2 regions of the Acidovorax sp. LjRoot74 genome follow, and region 1 is predicted to be linked to the other one. Evidence: predicted binding sites of a transcription regulator. Region 1 holds the regulator's gene; the other holds the start of a gene.
The links. Region 1 encodes sigma-54, which starts transcription at its own class of promoters, with help from an activator protein. Its sites were predicted from a motif close to TGGCANGNAANCTGCTTT; they were not measured.
Positions count from the first base shown of each region.

Region 2: the regulator sigma-54 is predicted to act here: its motif matches at 2,448-2,465, upstream of ACSQ3O_RS07655 (ammonium transporter).

Region 1 is NZ_CAXUTI020000001.1:5,199,242-5,206,469, reverse strand. It holds gene argS (arginine--tRNA ligase) at 1-799, shown strand, start outside; gene ACSQ3O_RS24755 (SPOR domain-containing protein) at 815-1,468, shown strand; gene ACSQ3O_RS24750 (thiol:disulfide interchange protein DsbA/DsbL) at 1,536-2,183, shown strand; gene lptA (lipopolysaccharide transport periplasmic protein LptA) at 2,319-2,975, shown strand; gene lptB (LPS export ABC transporter ATP-binding protein) at 2,972-3,754, shown strand; gene ACSQ3O_RS24735 (RNA polymerase factor sigma-54) at 3,754-5,337, shown strand; gene ACSQ3O_RS24730 (glutaredoxin domain-containing protein) at 5,402-5,890, opposite strand; gene ACSQ3O_RS24725 (acyl-CoA thioesterase) at 6,118-6,600, shown strand; gene ACSQ3O_RS24720 (THUMP domain-containing class I SAM-dependent RNA methyltransferase) at 6,597-7,228, shown strand, end outside.
Region 2 is NZ_CAXUTI020000001.1:1,660,813-1,668,040, reverse strand. It holds gene ACSQ3O_RS07670 (pilus assembly protein) at 1-289, shown strand, start outside; gene ACSQ3O_RS07665 (type IV pilin protein) at 316-741, shown strand; gene ribD (bifunctional diaminohydroxyphosphoribosylaminopyrimidine deaminase/5-amino-6-(5-phosphoribosylamino)uracil reductase RibD) at 790-1,905, shown strand; gene ACSQ3O_RS07655 (ammonium transporter) at 2,536-3,738, shown strand; gene ACSQ3O_RS07650 (phospholipase D-like domain-containing protein) at 3,906-5,837, shown strand; gene ACSQ3O_RS07645 (tRNA dihydrouridine synthase) at 5,895-6,842, opposite strand; gene ACSQ3O_RS07640 (hypothetical protein) at 7,076-7,228, shown strand, end outside.

The DNA of each region.
Region 1 (7,228 bases):
GAGCACCGACTACGGCGACGACAAGGACCGCGTCATGCGCAAGCAGGACGGCAGCTTCACCTACTTCGTGCCCGACGTGGCGTACCACATCGCCAAGTGGGAGCGCGGCTTCACCAAGGTCGTCAACATCCAGGGCACGGACCACCACGGCACCATCGCCCGCGTGCGCGCGGGCCTGCTGGCGGCTGATGTGGGCATCCCGCAGGGCTACCCCGACTACGTGCTGCACACCATGGTGCGTGTGGTCAAGGGTGGCGAAGAAGTCAAGATCAGCAAGCGCGCGGGCAGCTACGTCACGCTGCGCGATTTGATCGAGTGGACCAGCAAGGACGCGGTGCGCTTTTTCCTCCTGAGCCGCAAGCCCGACACCGAATACACCTTCGACGTGGACCTGGCCGTGGCGCAGAACAACGACAACCCGGTGTACTACGTGCAGTACGCGCATGCGCGCATCCAGTCGGTGCTGCGGGCCTGGCAAGAGGCGGGTGGGGGTGATGTAGCGTCGCTCAAGGATGTGGACCTGTCGGCGCTGGAAGGCCCCCAGGCCCAGGCCCTGATGCTGCAATTGGCCAAGTACCCCGAGATGCTCACGGCCGCCGCCGACGGCGAGGCGCCACACGACGTGACCTTCTATCTGCGCGACCTGGCCGCCAGCTACCACAGCTATTACGATGCCGAGCGCATCTTGGTGGACGACGAAGCGGTGAAGAAGGCCCGCCTGGCGCTGGTCGCCGCCACCGCGCAGGTATTGCACAATGGGCTGGCCGTGCTGGGCGTGTCGGCTCCAGCCAGAATGTAAGCAGTTACTACCAATATGAAAAAGCAACAGACGGGCGGGACCATCATCGGCTTTATCGTCGGCGTCATCGTGGGCCTGGGCGCCGCGCTGGCGGTGGCCGTGTATGTGACCAAGGTGCCGGTGCCTTTTCTGAACAAGGGCGGCGGGCGCACGGCAGACATGGACGCCGCCGAGTCGCAGAAGAACAAGAACTGGGACCCGAACTCGCCGCTGTACGGCAAGAACCCGGCCCGGCCCGCAACGCCGCCCGTGGCGGCTGCCGCGTCTGCACCCGCTTCGGCCGCTGCGCCAGCGCCCGAGGTGCGCGCTGCGGCATCTGCCCCCAAGCCCGCCGCCAGCAAACCCGAGGCCGCCAAGGCCGAAACCAAGCCGGGTGCCGACCCGCTGGGCGATCTGGCCGTGGCCAAGGCGGCTGCCAAGGGTAACGTGGACCCGTTTGACTACTTCGTGCAGGCCGGGGCTTTCCGCACCCAGGCCGACGCCGATGCCCAGCGCGCAAAGCTGGCCATGATGGGCTGGGAGGCCCGTGTGAGCGAGCGCGAACAAAACGGCCGCGCGGTCTTCCGTGTGCGCGTGGGCCCGTTCACCAAACGGGACGATGCCGAGCAGCTCAAGGAAAAACTCGACGGCGCGGGGCTGGAGTCTGCCCTGGTGCGTGTGCAGCGCTGACGCTGCGTGAACTTTTTGCGGGGGCCCGGCTCCCATCCCCCAGACCTGAACTAGGAGAGTCTTTGCCATGAAACGCCGTGAGTTTTCTTTGTCCGCTGCTTCGGCAGTTGCCGCTTCCGCCCTGACGCTGCCCGTCGCCACCCCTGCGCTGGCCCAGGCCCGCCAGTTCAAGGAGGGCAAGGACTACAAGCGGCTGGACAAGCCCGTGGCACCCGATGCTCCTGCTGGCAAGGTCGATGTGATCGAGTTCTTCTGGTACAGCTGCCCCCACTGCAATGCTTTTGAACCCACGCTGGACGCCTGGGTCAAGGCCGCTCCCAAGGACCTGTTCATCCGCCGCGTGCCCGTGGCCTTCAACGCCAGCTTTGTGCCCCAGCAAAAGCTTTTCTACACCCTGGAAGGCATGGGCAAGCTCGAAGCGCTGCACGCCAAGGTGTTCCGCGCGATCCATGTAGAAAAGGCCAAGCTCGCCAAGGACGACGAGATTTTTGCCTGGGTGGTTCAACAGGGTGTGGATGCCGCCAAGTTCAAGGAGGTCTACACCTCGTTCACCGTGTCCAACCAGGTCCGCCGCGCTTCGCAGCTGCAGGACGCCTATGGCGTGGAAGGCGTGCCCTCGATGGGCGTGGCGGGCAAGTTCTACACCGACGGCACCATGGCAGGCAACATGCAGAACGTGCTGCAGGTGGTGGAAGCGCTGGTCAAGCAAAAGTAAGCCCCAGGCCGACCTGGGCGCTGGTTGCAACGCGCCAAAGGCCCTGGATACCCTGCGAAGAAAGCCCGCTGATGCGGGCTTTTTTCATGGAGGGCGTGTGGGGATGGCTACAATGAACTGCAAGATTCGTGCCCTATGAACCACCGCCTCCTTCCGACCCTCCTGCTCGCGGCCCTGGCCTGCCTTCACGGCGTGGCCCATGCTGAAAAAGCCGACCGCGCCAAGCCCATGAACATCGAGGCCGACGCTTTGCGCCACGATGAACTCAAGCAGACCAGCGTGTTCTCGGGGCGCGTGGTCATGACCAAGGGCACCATCGTGCTGCGCGGTGCGCGGCTGGATGTGCGCCAGGACGCCGATGGTTACCAGTTCGGCGTGGTCACGGCCGAGGCGGGCAAACGCGCCTTCTTCCGCCAGAAGCGCGACACCTTGCCTGGCGCGCCCGATGAATACATCGAGGGCGAGAGCGAGGTCATCGAATACGACGGCAAGGCCGACAACGTGCGCTTCATCACCCGCGCCGAGCTGCGCCGCTACCGGGGCGCAGCGCTCAGCGACGAGATCACTGGCGCTGTGATCGTCTACAACAACCTCACCGACGTGTTCACCGTGGACGGCCAGCGCGCTCCCGCCACCAATGCGGCGGGCGATGCCCCAGCCCCCGGCAACCGCGTGCGTGCGGTGCTGGCGCCCAAGGACCCGCCCGCAGGCGCTGCGGCGCCCGCACCCTCCACACCGGGCGCGGCACCCGTGCTGCGCCCCAGCAGCAACCTTGGTGGCGGCTCCAAGTGAGCGCGGTGCCCGTTCATCCCGGCCCTGACACCCAGGCCGGCAGCCGCCTGGAGGTGCAGAACCTGGCCAAGTCCTATGGCAGCCGCAAGGTCGTCAAGGATGTGTCGCTGGTGGTGCAAAAAGGCGAGGTGGTGGGGTTGCTCGGGCCCAATGGCGCGGGCAAGACCACGTCGTTCTACATGATCGTCGGCCTGGTGCGCAGCGATGCGGGCGACATCCGCATCGACGGCCATTCGGTGGCCCACATGCCCATCCACCGCCGCTCGCGCCTGGGGCTGTCGTACCTGCCGCAGGAGGCCTCGATTTTTCGCAAGCTCACGGTCGAAGAAAACGTGCGCGCCGTGCTCGAACTGCAGCGTGGCGACGACGGCCAGCCGCTCTCGCGCGACGCCATCGAAGAGCGCCTCACGGCTCTGCTGGAAGAGCTGCGCGTGCAGCATCTGCGCGCCTCGCCTGCCATGGCGCTGTCGGGGGGCGAGCGCCGCCGGGTGGAGATCGCCCGCGCCCTGGCCACCCAGCCGCGTTTCATCCTGCTGGACGAGCCCTTTGCGGGCATTGACCCCATCGCCGTGATCGAGATCCAGCGCATCATCGGCTTCCTGAAGGCGCGCGGTATTGGCGTGCTCATCACCGACCACAACGTGCGCGAGACGCTCGGCATCTGCGACCACGCTTTCATCATCAGCGACGGCCGTGTGCTGGCGCAGGGCACGCCGTCCGAGATCGTGGACAACGCCGAAGTGCGCCGGGTGTACCTGGGCGAACACTTCAGGATGTGATGAAGCCTGGACTGTCGCTGCGCGTCTCGCAGCACCTCGCACTGACCCCCCAGCTCCAGCAGTCCATCCGGCTGCTGCAGTTGTCCACGCTCGAACTCTCGCAGGAAGTCGAGCAGATGCTCGACGAAAACCCGTTCCTCGAACGCAATGCCGACGAAGCCCCGCGCGAGGAGTTTGGCCTGGAAGCTGCCGATACCCCCGCCCAGGCCGATGACTACAGTGCAGACGATGCTATATTTTCAGGAGCATCCAGCGCAAGCGCAGCAGGCGCAGAGCCCCAAAATGATGCTGAAACGCTGGGCGCTGGCGCCGACGAACCCGACTGGAGCGGCGACGGCACCGTGGAGATGGCGCCCAACGATGCCGAGTGGGGCGGCGATGCCCCGGCACGCACCCACAACGGTGCCGAAGGCGACGAGGCCGACGCCACCGAGCTGGCCCGTTCGCACGAATCGCTCACCGCCTTCCTGCACCGCCAGGCGCTGTCGCTGCGCCTGTCCGAGGTGGACTGCGCCGCGCTGCGGTTCCTGATCGAATCGCTGAACGACGATGGCTACCTCGAAGAGCCGCTCGAAGAACTCGCCGCCGCCTTGGCAGGCCCCGAGGACCTGGAGCAGATCGAGGAACTGGTGCACCGCTTTACGGTGGCCCAGCGCCTGCTGCAAAGCCTGGAACCCACGGGCGTGGGCGCGCGCGACCTGGCGGAATGCCTCACGCTGCAGCTCAAGGCGCTGGATGCCGACGAAGAGGCCGACCCTGACACCGTGCAGACGGCGCTGCGCATCTGCCAGCAGCCGCTGGAGATGCTGGCCCGCCGCGATGTGCGCCGCCTCACCCAGGCCTGTGGTGATGGCGAGGAGCGCACCCGCGCCGCCATGGCGCTCATCGCCCGCCTGGAGCCTCGCCCCGGCCGCCGTTTTGCGGATGTGGAACGCAACATCGTCATCCCCGACGTCATCGTGCGCAAGGCCGGGCGCGCCAACGGGCGGGATGGCCAGCACAACTTCATCGTGCAACTCAATCCCGATGTGATGCCGCGCCTGCGCGTGCACGACATCTACGCCGGTGCGCTGCGCGGCCACAAGGGCGGCGAAGGCCACCAGGGGATGCAGCAGCGTCTGCAGGAGGCGCGCTGGTTCATCAAGAACATCCAGCAGCGTTTTGACACCATCCTACGAGTCTCGCGCGCCATCGTCGAGCGGCAGAAGAACTTCTTCACCCATGGCGAACTCGCCATGCGTCCCCTGGTGCTGCGCGACATCGCCGACGAGCTGGGCCTGCACGAGTCCACCATCAGCCGCGTGACCACTGCCAAGTACATGGCCACGCCGATTGGCACCTACGAGCTGAAGTATTTTTTCGGCTCGGGCCTGGGCACCGAAACCGGCGGTAACGCATCGAGCACCGCCGTGCGCGCGCTCATCAAGCAGTTCGTGTCGGCCGAAAGCCCTACCAAGCCGCTGTCCGACAGCCAGATCGCCGAGATGCTCAAGGAGCAGGGCATCGAATGCGCACGCCGCACCGTGGCCAAGTACCGCGAGGCGCTCAAGATCGCGCCAGCGAATCTGCGCAAGGCGCTGTAGCGCTGCTGCTTTGAGGGGCGTGCGTGTTGCCTGGGCGCGCTGAAGGTGGCGGGATGGTGTCCGATTACTTGCGCGCCACGAACACCGCGTCATACGCCTGCGGCGTGAATCCCGCGATCTTCTGCCCGTTGGTCAGCAAAACGGGCACGCCCCGGGCACCCAGTTGTTTGAACGCCGCCTTGCCCGAAGGCGTGTCGATGTCCAGCTCCCGGTACGCGATGCCCTTGCCCGCCAGGTAGGCCTTCGCCGCCTTGCAGTAGCCGCACCAGGTGGCCATGTAGAGCACGACATCGCCCCTGGGGGCTGTGGTTTGTGCGGTCTGTGTGGTGTCTGGGGGCGCTGGGCTGGGTGCGGGCGATGCGCCCGGCACCACACTCACCGGCAGGTTCTCTAGCTTCATGGTCTTTTCCACGGCGCCTGTCACCGGGGGCTTGTCGCTGTAGACAACGCGGCCGTCCGTGCCCACCGATTTGTAGAGCGTCTGGGCGCCTGCTGCCAAAGGCACGGCGGCCAGCACCAGCACGGTCAGCAGGGTCCGATGGAAAGGGCGCATAGGGGGCTCCAGTAAAATCCGCTGCCCGAGAGCATAAGAGACAAGGGGCACACCTCATCTGCAGTACCCCTGTGCTGCACACACCCTTGCGGCGCGATCCGTGGTTCCTGGGCGTGCATGCCGCCCCTCGGCCGGTTGTTACGCAAGCCCCAGCAACCCTCGCCGCGTGACATTCCTGCACGCGCTCCCGCTCTCTGCCTCCTGTTTTTCCTACCCCTGTCCGCCCCATGGCCCGCATCGTCTTCAACCTCCCCCCGCACTTCGGCTTTGCCACCGAGCTGCAGATCTACATCAGCCACGTGAACCAGGGCGGGCACCTGGACAATGCGCAGCTGCTCACGCTGGTGTCTGAAGCACGCGTGCGCTTCTTCCAGTCGCTGGGCTACCCCGAGGCGGATGTGGGCGGCCTGTCCATCGTGGTGGGCGACATCGTGGCGCAGTACAAGTCCGAAGGTTTCCATGGCGAGACCATGCGCGTGGAGATGGCGCCTGCGGACTTCAACCGCTACGGTTTCGACCTGGTGTTCTGCATGACCGAAAAGGCCTCAGGCCGCGAAGTGGCACGCGGCAAGATCGGCATCGTCTTCATCGGCAAGGCCGACCGCAAGGTGGCGGCTATCCCTGAATCCATCCGCCAGCTGCTGCTGGCCCGCGCGGGTGAGCCCGGTTTCCCCGCCGTGCCCGAGCGCGTATCCTCCCCATCGACATGAACCAACTCCAACTTTTCCTCCCTTGCGCCGCGGGCGTCGAGGGCTTTCTGGCCGACGAGGTGCATGGCATCACGGGCCTTACGGGGCAAGACCTGCTGGTGGGCCGGGGTGGCGTGCTGCTGCGCGCCTCGTGGCGCCAGGCCATGCAGCTCAACCTGCACAGCCGCCTGGCCCAGCGCGTGCTGGTGCAATTGGCCCACCGCCCATACCGGTCTGAAAACGACCTCTACAACATGGCCAGCGAGGTGGCCTGGGAGATCTGGTTCACCACGCGCCAGACCTTCAAGGTCGAGGTGACGGCCCAGCACAGCCCGCTTCAGAGCCTGAACTTTGCGGGCCTCAAGGTGAAAGACGCCGTGGCCGACCGCTTCCGCCACAAAAGCGGCGTGCGCCCCGATGTGAACACCCAGTGGCCCGATGTGCGCGTCCACCTGCACCTGACCACCGACGAAGCCACGATCTACATCGACACCTCCGGCGAGCCGCTGTTCAAGCGCGGCTGGCGCGAAGACAAGGGCGACGCACCGCTCAAGGAAACCCTGGCCGCCGCCATGATCGCCGCCAGCGGCTGGGACCCGCACGGCGACAACCCCCAGCCCCTGTACGACCCCTGCTGCGGCAGCGGCAC
Region 2 (7,228 bases), 3.5 Mb from region 1:
CTACCGGACCTTTCTAGGTGTTGAGTATGGTTTAAAACCGACACAACAAATCTTGGACGCGAATGGTGATGGCCTCTATCAGGCGGCCGCTGCACAGGACAATGACACTAATCGCACCACTACATCCCCAAAGGGTATCTCCTTTAAAGGAAAGGGAATTGTTGTTTCCATCGGTGGCGGTGGCGGTGGTGGCGGCGGCGGCGGTGGCCCTGGCAATGACCCTGGTGATAAGGAAAAAAATCAACTCGCGAAGCCAGCCTCGACTATCAATTGGCGACAATTACAGTAACTCTGAAGAATCGAAATGGATTGCAAATGAATCACCCGCACCGAGGCTTCACTCTGATTGAGGTCATGATCGTGGTCGCCATCGTGGCCATCCTTACCGCCTTGGCATTTCCGAGCTACACGGAATACATTCGGCGTGGGCATCGCGCTGAAGCGCGTGCGGCATTGCTTCAAGCGTCCCAATGGATGGAACGTGCCGCGACGGCGACGGGCACTTATCCCCTGACGGCGTCGTTTCCAACGACACTCACTACGATCAAGTCTGGTCGGTACACCATTGCAGTGGCATCGCCGCCAGCGAGCGCTGCGTCAGGTACCGCTTACACACTGACTGCAACTCCTGCTGGCGGACAACTAGGTGACAAATGCGGCAATTACACCTTGACCCATACCGGGGTTCGAGGAGCAGCATCGGGTGCATTGCCTTTGATGACAGAGTGCTGGAACAAGTGATAGAGATCGATCTGCCGCCACTGGTTGCCCATGCATTAGCATCCGCCCATGCACCGCACTGACGAGTTGACGACCATGATGAACAAAGCGCTTGGGCTAGCCGCCCAGGCGCTTTTTGTTTCCAACCCCAATCCGCGTGTCGGCTGTGTGCTGGTGGCGCCAGACGGGCGGGAAATAGGCAGTGGTCACACCCAGCGGGCCGGAGGACCTCATGCGGAGGTTATGGCGCTGCGATCTGCGCAAGAAGCGGGGCACGGCACCCAAGGCGCGACTGCCTACGTGACCTTGGAACCCTGCGCGCACCAGGGGCGTACAGGGCCGTGCTGCGACGCCTTGGTGGCGGCCGGGATTGGCAAAGTGGTGGCGTCCCTCACCGACCCGAACCCCTTGGTCGCCGGGCAGGGATTTGCCCGGTTGCGTGCGGCAGGGGTGAAGGTGGAGGTCGGCCCTGGGGCGGCTGAATCACGCGAACTCAATATTGGGTTTTTCAGTCGGATGGTGCGGGGTACGCCCTGGGTGCGCCTGAAAGCTGCGGCTTCGCTCGATGGCACCACCGCGCTCTCCAACGGAGCCAGCCAGTGGATCACGTCGCCCTCTGCCCGTGCCGATGGCCATGCCTGGCGCGCGCGCGCCTGTGCAGTGCTCACAGGCATTGGCACCGTGCTGGACGACAACCCCCGCCTGGATGTGCGCGAGGTGTCCACCCCGCGCCAACCCCATGTGGTGGTGGTGGACAGCCAGTTGCAGACCCCACCGGACGCCCGCCTGTTCATGGAGGGCCGCGCCACCTACATCTACGCAGCCATCCAGGATGATGAAAAGAAAGCCGCCCTGGAGGCACGTGGTGCCACCGTGATCTGCTTGCCCACCGCGCAGGGCAAAGTGGATTTGCCTGCAATGCTGCGCGACCTGGCCTCTCGTGGGGTGAATGAGCTGCACGTCGAAGCCGGCCACAAGCTCAATGGTTCGCTGGTGCGCGAGGGGCTGGTGGATGAGATGCTGGTGTATCTGGCACCCATGCTGCTGGGCTCTGGGTTCGGACTGGCCCAGCTGGGGCCTTTCGAAGTGCTGTCGCAGGGGCTGCAGCTTAACTTCAGGTCGGTGGAAGCACTGGGACCGGACCTGCGCATCGTGGCCCGGGTGCCTGGGCGCGAAGCTTTTTGACGCAGCAGGCATCCCCTGTCTTTCACTGCGTCAAGGTTTTGCACCGCGCGACCAGCGCCCGCCCCGGTGGAATCGCAACCCGGCAGGCGCCCACCTCCATAGGCCGCATGCCGCCACAGCTTGGGTTCAGCAGGCCCCAGTAGCAACCACTCTTCTCAATACTCTTTCTGCTACACGCGCGGCCATAGGCCTATTCAGAGGACTCCAGGCATCAAGCCCTCTCCAGCGGCGCCGGACGAGCGCTTACGGGGAAATGTTTCGCGAACCAGGCAGGGGGCAATGAGTCCAGAGCAGATTGGGACGGGCTGCGGGGAGTCCCAGGGCATGCTCAGCAGTTGGCCCCCCAAGAGCATTGAAATGCCGCAGGCCGCCAGCGCCCGCAGACGCCACCATCGCAGTGATGCGCGGTGATCTGCAAGAAAGCTCCCCAAGCACCTCGGTGGATTGACCACAGCCCCTGGTCCAACGAACCGTGCCCGCAGGGCACCCCGCCACCCATTGCCACGCCGCCCCATCTCAGTGCAGATACTCGCACCAATATCTGGCACGACTTTTGCATCAATCTGGTGCAAATCTGCTGCAGACACTCAAAATGCACCAGAGTCGATCAATCACTAGCGCGAGGACGTTATGGAAGCACTCAAACAGGGCACGGATGCTCTGTTCATTCTGCTCGGGGCGATCATGGTGTTGGCCATGCACGCCGGTTTTGCCTTTCTGGAGCTGGGCACGGTCCGCAAGAAGAACCAGGTGAATGCGCTGGTGAAGATCCTGGTGGACTTCTCGGTGTCCACCGTCGTCTACTTTGTGGTGGGGTACAGCGTGGCCTACGGCACGCATTTCTTCATGGGGGCAGAAGCGCTGGCGCAGCAAAGCGGCTACGCGCTGGTCAAGTTCTTCTTCCTGCTCACGTTTGCGGCCGCCATTCCGGCCATCGTGTCCGGGGGGATTGCCGAGCGGGCCAAGTTCTGGCCCCAGCTCATGGCCACGGCGGTCATTGTGGGTTTTGTGTATCCCTTCTTTGAGGGCATTGCCTGGAACCAGCATTTCGGCGTGCAGGCCTGGATCAAGGCCGTCACGGGCGAAGAGTTTCATGACTTTGCGGGCTCGGTGGTGGTGCATGCCATGGGCGGCTGGATTGCCCTGCCCGCCGTGATCCTGCTGGGCTCGCGCGCCAACCGCTACCGCAAGGATGGCGCGATCTCGGCCCACCCACCTTCCAACATCCCCTTCCTGGCGCTGGGCGCCTGGGTGCTCGTGGTGGGCTGGTTTGGCTTCAACGTGATGAGCGCCCAGACCCTGGACAAAATCTCCGGCCTGGTAGCGGTCAACTCGCTCATGGCCATGGTGGGCGGAACGCTGGCAGCGCTGGTGCTGGGCAAAAACGACCCGGGCTTTGTGCACAACGGCCCGCTGGCCGGGCTGGTGGCCGTGTGTGCAGGCTCGGACCTGATGCATCCCCTGGGGGCGCTGGTGGTGGGCGCTGTGGCGGGCGCCATCTTTGTGCTGATGTTCACCCTTACCCAGAACAAATGGAAGATTGACGACGTTCTGGGCGTCTGGCCTCTGCATGGCCTGTGTGGCACCTGGGGCGGGCTGGCGGCGGGGATCTTCGGCAGCAAGGCGCTGGGGGGCTTGGGCGGCGTCAGCCTGTCGGCACAGCTGATCGGCACGGGCCTGGGGGTGGTCTGGGCTCTGCTGGGGGGCTTCATCGTCTATGGCCTGCTCAAACACACAGTCGGCCTGCGCCTCACGCAGGAAGAAGAGTTCGACGGCGCCGACCTGTCCATCCACAAGATCAGTGCCACACCCGACCGCGAAGTGAGCTGGTAAGCCGCCAGCGCAGGGCCGGACGTGAGAGGCCTGGGATTGGTGCATCCGTAGGGCAGTAGGGCAAATTGGGGGCCGCGTCCGACAGGCGCGGGCCTGATGGCGGGATACACCTTGGAGCAACGCCCCTGCGGCTCCAAGGTCACAATCCCCCATCCTCTCATCCCACCATGGCCCCGTTGCTGCCCTTCCCTCTCTTCCTGACACCCCTTGCCCGCCATACCCAACGGAGCCTGGTCCTGCTGGCCACTGTGGCCCTCATGGGCTGCGCGGGTCTGCCCAAGGATGTGGAGCGGCCTGTGTCCACCGCACTGCAAAACCCCAGCGACACCACACTGGGCCAATGGGTAGAGGCCCGCCGCATGGCCCAGAAGGCCCGCCATCCCTCGGGCTTTGTATTGCTCAGCGGCCCCCAGGCGGCCTACAGCAGCCGCCTGGCCCTGGTGGATGCCGCCCAGAAAACGCTGGACCTGCAGTACTACGCCATCCACGCCGACGCGAGCAGCGAGCGCCTGCTGCTCAGCGTGGCAGCCGCCGCCCGGCGCGGTGTGCGCGTGCGGCTGCTGCTGGACGACTTTCACAGCACCGGGCGTGATGCGCTGGTGATGCGGCTGGCCTTTGTGCCCAATGTCGAGATGCGAATGTTCAACCCGCTCACAGGCGCGCGCGGGTCGCCCGTGGGCCGCATGTTCAGCCTGCTGGGTGATTTTTCGCGGGTGCAGCAGCGCATGCACAACAAGCTCTTCATCGCTGACAACGCACTCGGCGTAACGGGCGGGCGCAACCTGGGGGATGCCTACTTTGGCAATTCCGAATCGGGCAACTTTGTGGACCTGGACGTGCTGGCTGCTGGTAGCGTCGTGCAGGAGCTTTCGCACAGTTTTGACAGCTACTGGAACAACGAGCGCGCCTACCCGGTGCAGTCGCTCATCACCCGTGAAGAGCTGGACCGCTTGCGCGAGAGCATCCGCGCCGCCGAGGCCACGCAGCAAGAGCGCGTGGAAAGCGCAAGTACCAGCGCAACCGCACCCGGGGCCCCGCCCGCCCCCACCGGGCGCAACACAACGGACACGCGGCGTGCACGCATCTGGAACCAGGAGCCCATGGACCTGAAGCAGGTGCAGTTTGTCTGGGCACCCGCCGCCGTCCTGGCGGACCGGCCCGCCAAGATCCCGCCCGATGGCACCTCCGCCACCCCCCTGCCCGACCAGAACCCGCCGCGCGCCACGCCCGCCAACATCGCGGCGCTGGTCCGCCCTCGGGGCACTGCAATCACAACCACATCCGCTTCGGCGGATGCGCCCACGGCTTCCCAGACAGTCGCCCAGCCCGTGGCGCCACCTGCCTTGTCAGCCAATCCCGCCCTGAGCAATGGCAATGGCAATGGCAACACCGCCCCCTCGCTCCCACCCGACGGCGAAACCACCGCCGAAACCCAGACCGACACCGTGGTGGACGGCCTGCTGCAGCTCATGGGCCAGGCGCGGCGCGACCTGCTGATCATCTCGCCCTACTTCGTGCCCGGGCCCGACATGGAGCGTGCCTTTGCCGCCGCACGGGCACGGGGCGTGCGTGTGCGGGTGCTCACCAACTCGCTGGCGTCGAACGACGCCCCCATTGCCCACGCGGGCTACGCGCGCCACCGGCCCACGCTGCTGGCCATGGGGGTGGAGCTGTACGAGATGCGCAGCGAACTCACCGGGGTGCTGCGCGGGGCCTTCGGTGGCACCGGCAGCATGGGGGGCTCAGGCGGCAGCGGAGCTGGCGGCAGCTCGCGCGCCATGCTGCACTCCAAGCTGATGATCGTGGACGGCCGCCTGCTCGTCATCGGCTCGATGAACCTGGACCTGCGCTCGCAGCGGCAGAACACCGAAGTGGCGCTGCTGATCCGCAGCGGCGAGCTGTCACGCCGTGCCACGGTACAGATCGACACCGCCCTGCAAGACGCCGCGTGGCAGGTGCAGCAGACCGACCAGGGCCTGGTGTGGCGCGCGCCCAAGGACAGCGGCCTGCCCGACGCCACCACCGAGCCCGATGCCAGCCTGCCCCTGCGCCTGATGCTGCAACTGCTGGGCCCCCTCGCGCCCGATCACCTGCTGTAATCCGCCGCCCGCGCACCTACAGGCCGTGGTGGATCAGACGCCGTTTTGCGCCTGGGCCTATTGCGCCGCCACCCACGCGGTGATGGCGCGCTGGTCCGTCATGGTGCGCACATGCTGGTACGCCACCTCGGCCTCCACAAACCGCCTGCGCAGCAGGTTGAGCCACTGCTTGAGGCGCCCCGCGCGCTGGCGGGGTTCCAGGTCGTCACACACCAGCTGCCAGAAGGCCGCCAGGTGGGGAATCAGGTCGGCCCAGACCACGGGGTCCGCCCCCGGCTGCCCGGCGTCCAAGGCACGGATGGCACGGGCCAGCCCCGGGTCGGCCACCATGCCGCGCCCCAGCATGAGGGCATCGCAGCCCGAGACCTCGCGGCAGCGCTGCGCGTCGGCCACCGTCCAGATCTCGCCATTGGCCACCACCGGGATGGCCACGGCAGCGCGGATGGTGGGGATGTGCTCCCAGTACGCAGGTGGGCGGTAGCCATCGGCCTTGGTGCGGGCATGCACAACCAGCTCGGCCGCGCCCCCGGCCTGCATGGCCTGGGCGCATTCGCGCATCAACCCCGTGTCGTTGAAGCCCAGGCGCATCTTGGCCGACACCGGCAGGTGCGCGGGCACGGCGCGGCGCACGGCCCCCACCACAGCGGCAATGCGCTCGGGCTCCTGCAGCAGGGCGGCCCCGCCACCGTGGCGGTTGACCACCTTGGCCGGGCAGCCAAAGTTCAGGTCGATGCCCTCCGGCCCCAGCGCGGCCAGGCGTGCTGCGTTCTCGGCCATGCTGACCGGGTCGGAGCCCAGCAGCTGCGCCCGCACGGGCACGCCCGCCAGCGTGCGGCTGCCGTTGCGCAGCTCGGGCAGGTAGCGAAGGAATACCTTGTCGGGCAGCAGCGTGCCGGTGATGCGGATGAACTCCGACACGCAGCGGTCCACCCCGCCCACGCGCGTGAGCACGTCGCGCAGCACAAAATCCAGAAGCCCCTCCATGGGGGCAAGCAGCAGGGTCATCGCGGTCGGGGGCGGTGCAGGGCCGCGCACACACGGCACAGTCCTAAGAATATGAATAAAAACAGGTGTTTCCGCCTGATGGATATGCCTTTAAAGCTATCAAAAAGTGAGCAATCCCCAGTCTGCGGCTAAACGCTACAGGGCGAAGCCCCCGGATTGTGCGGCAAAGGGTCATCACGGCGTCATGGCGGGCGGCTGCAATGGCGGGCATTCGTGCCCGAACGGAGCCCCCCATGCTGCTGCAAAAGACCGACAAAGCCCGCCAGGAGCTATCGCCCGGCGTACGCACCCTGAGCCTGCGCGAACGCTCGCTGCTACTGCTGGCCGACGGCAAACCGCTGTCCGACCTGCAGGCCATGTACAACGGCATCGGCGCGCAGATTGTG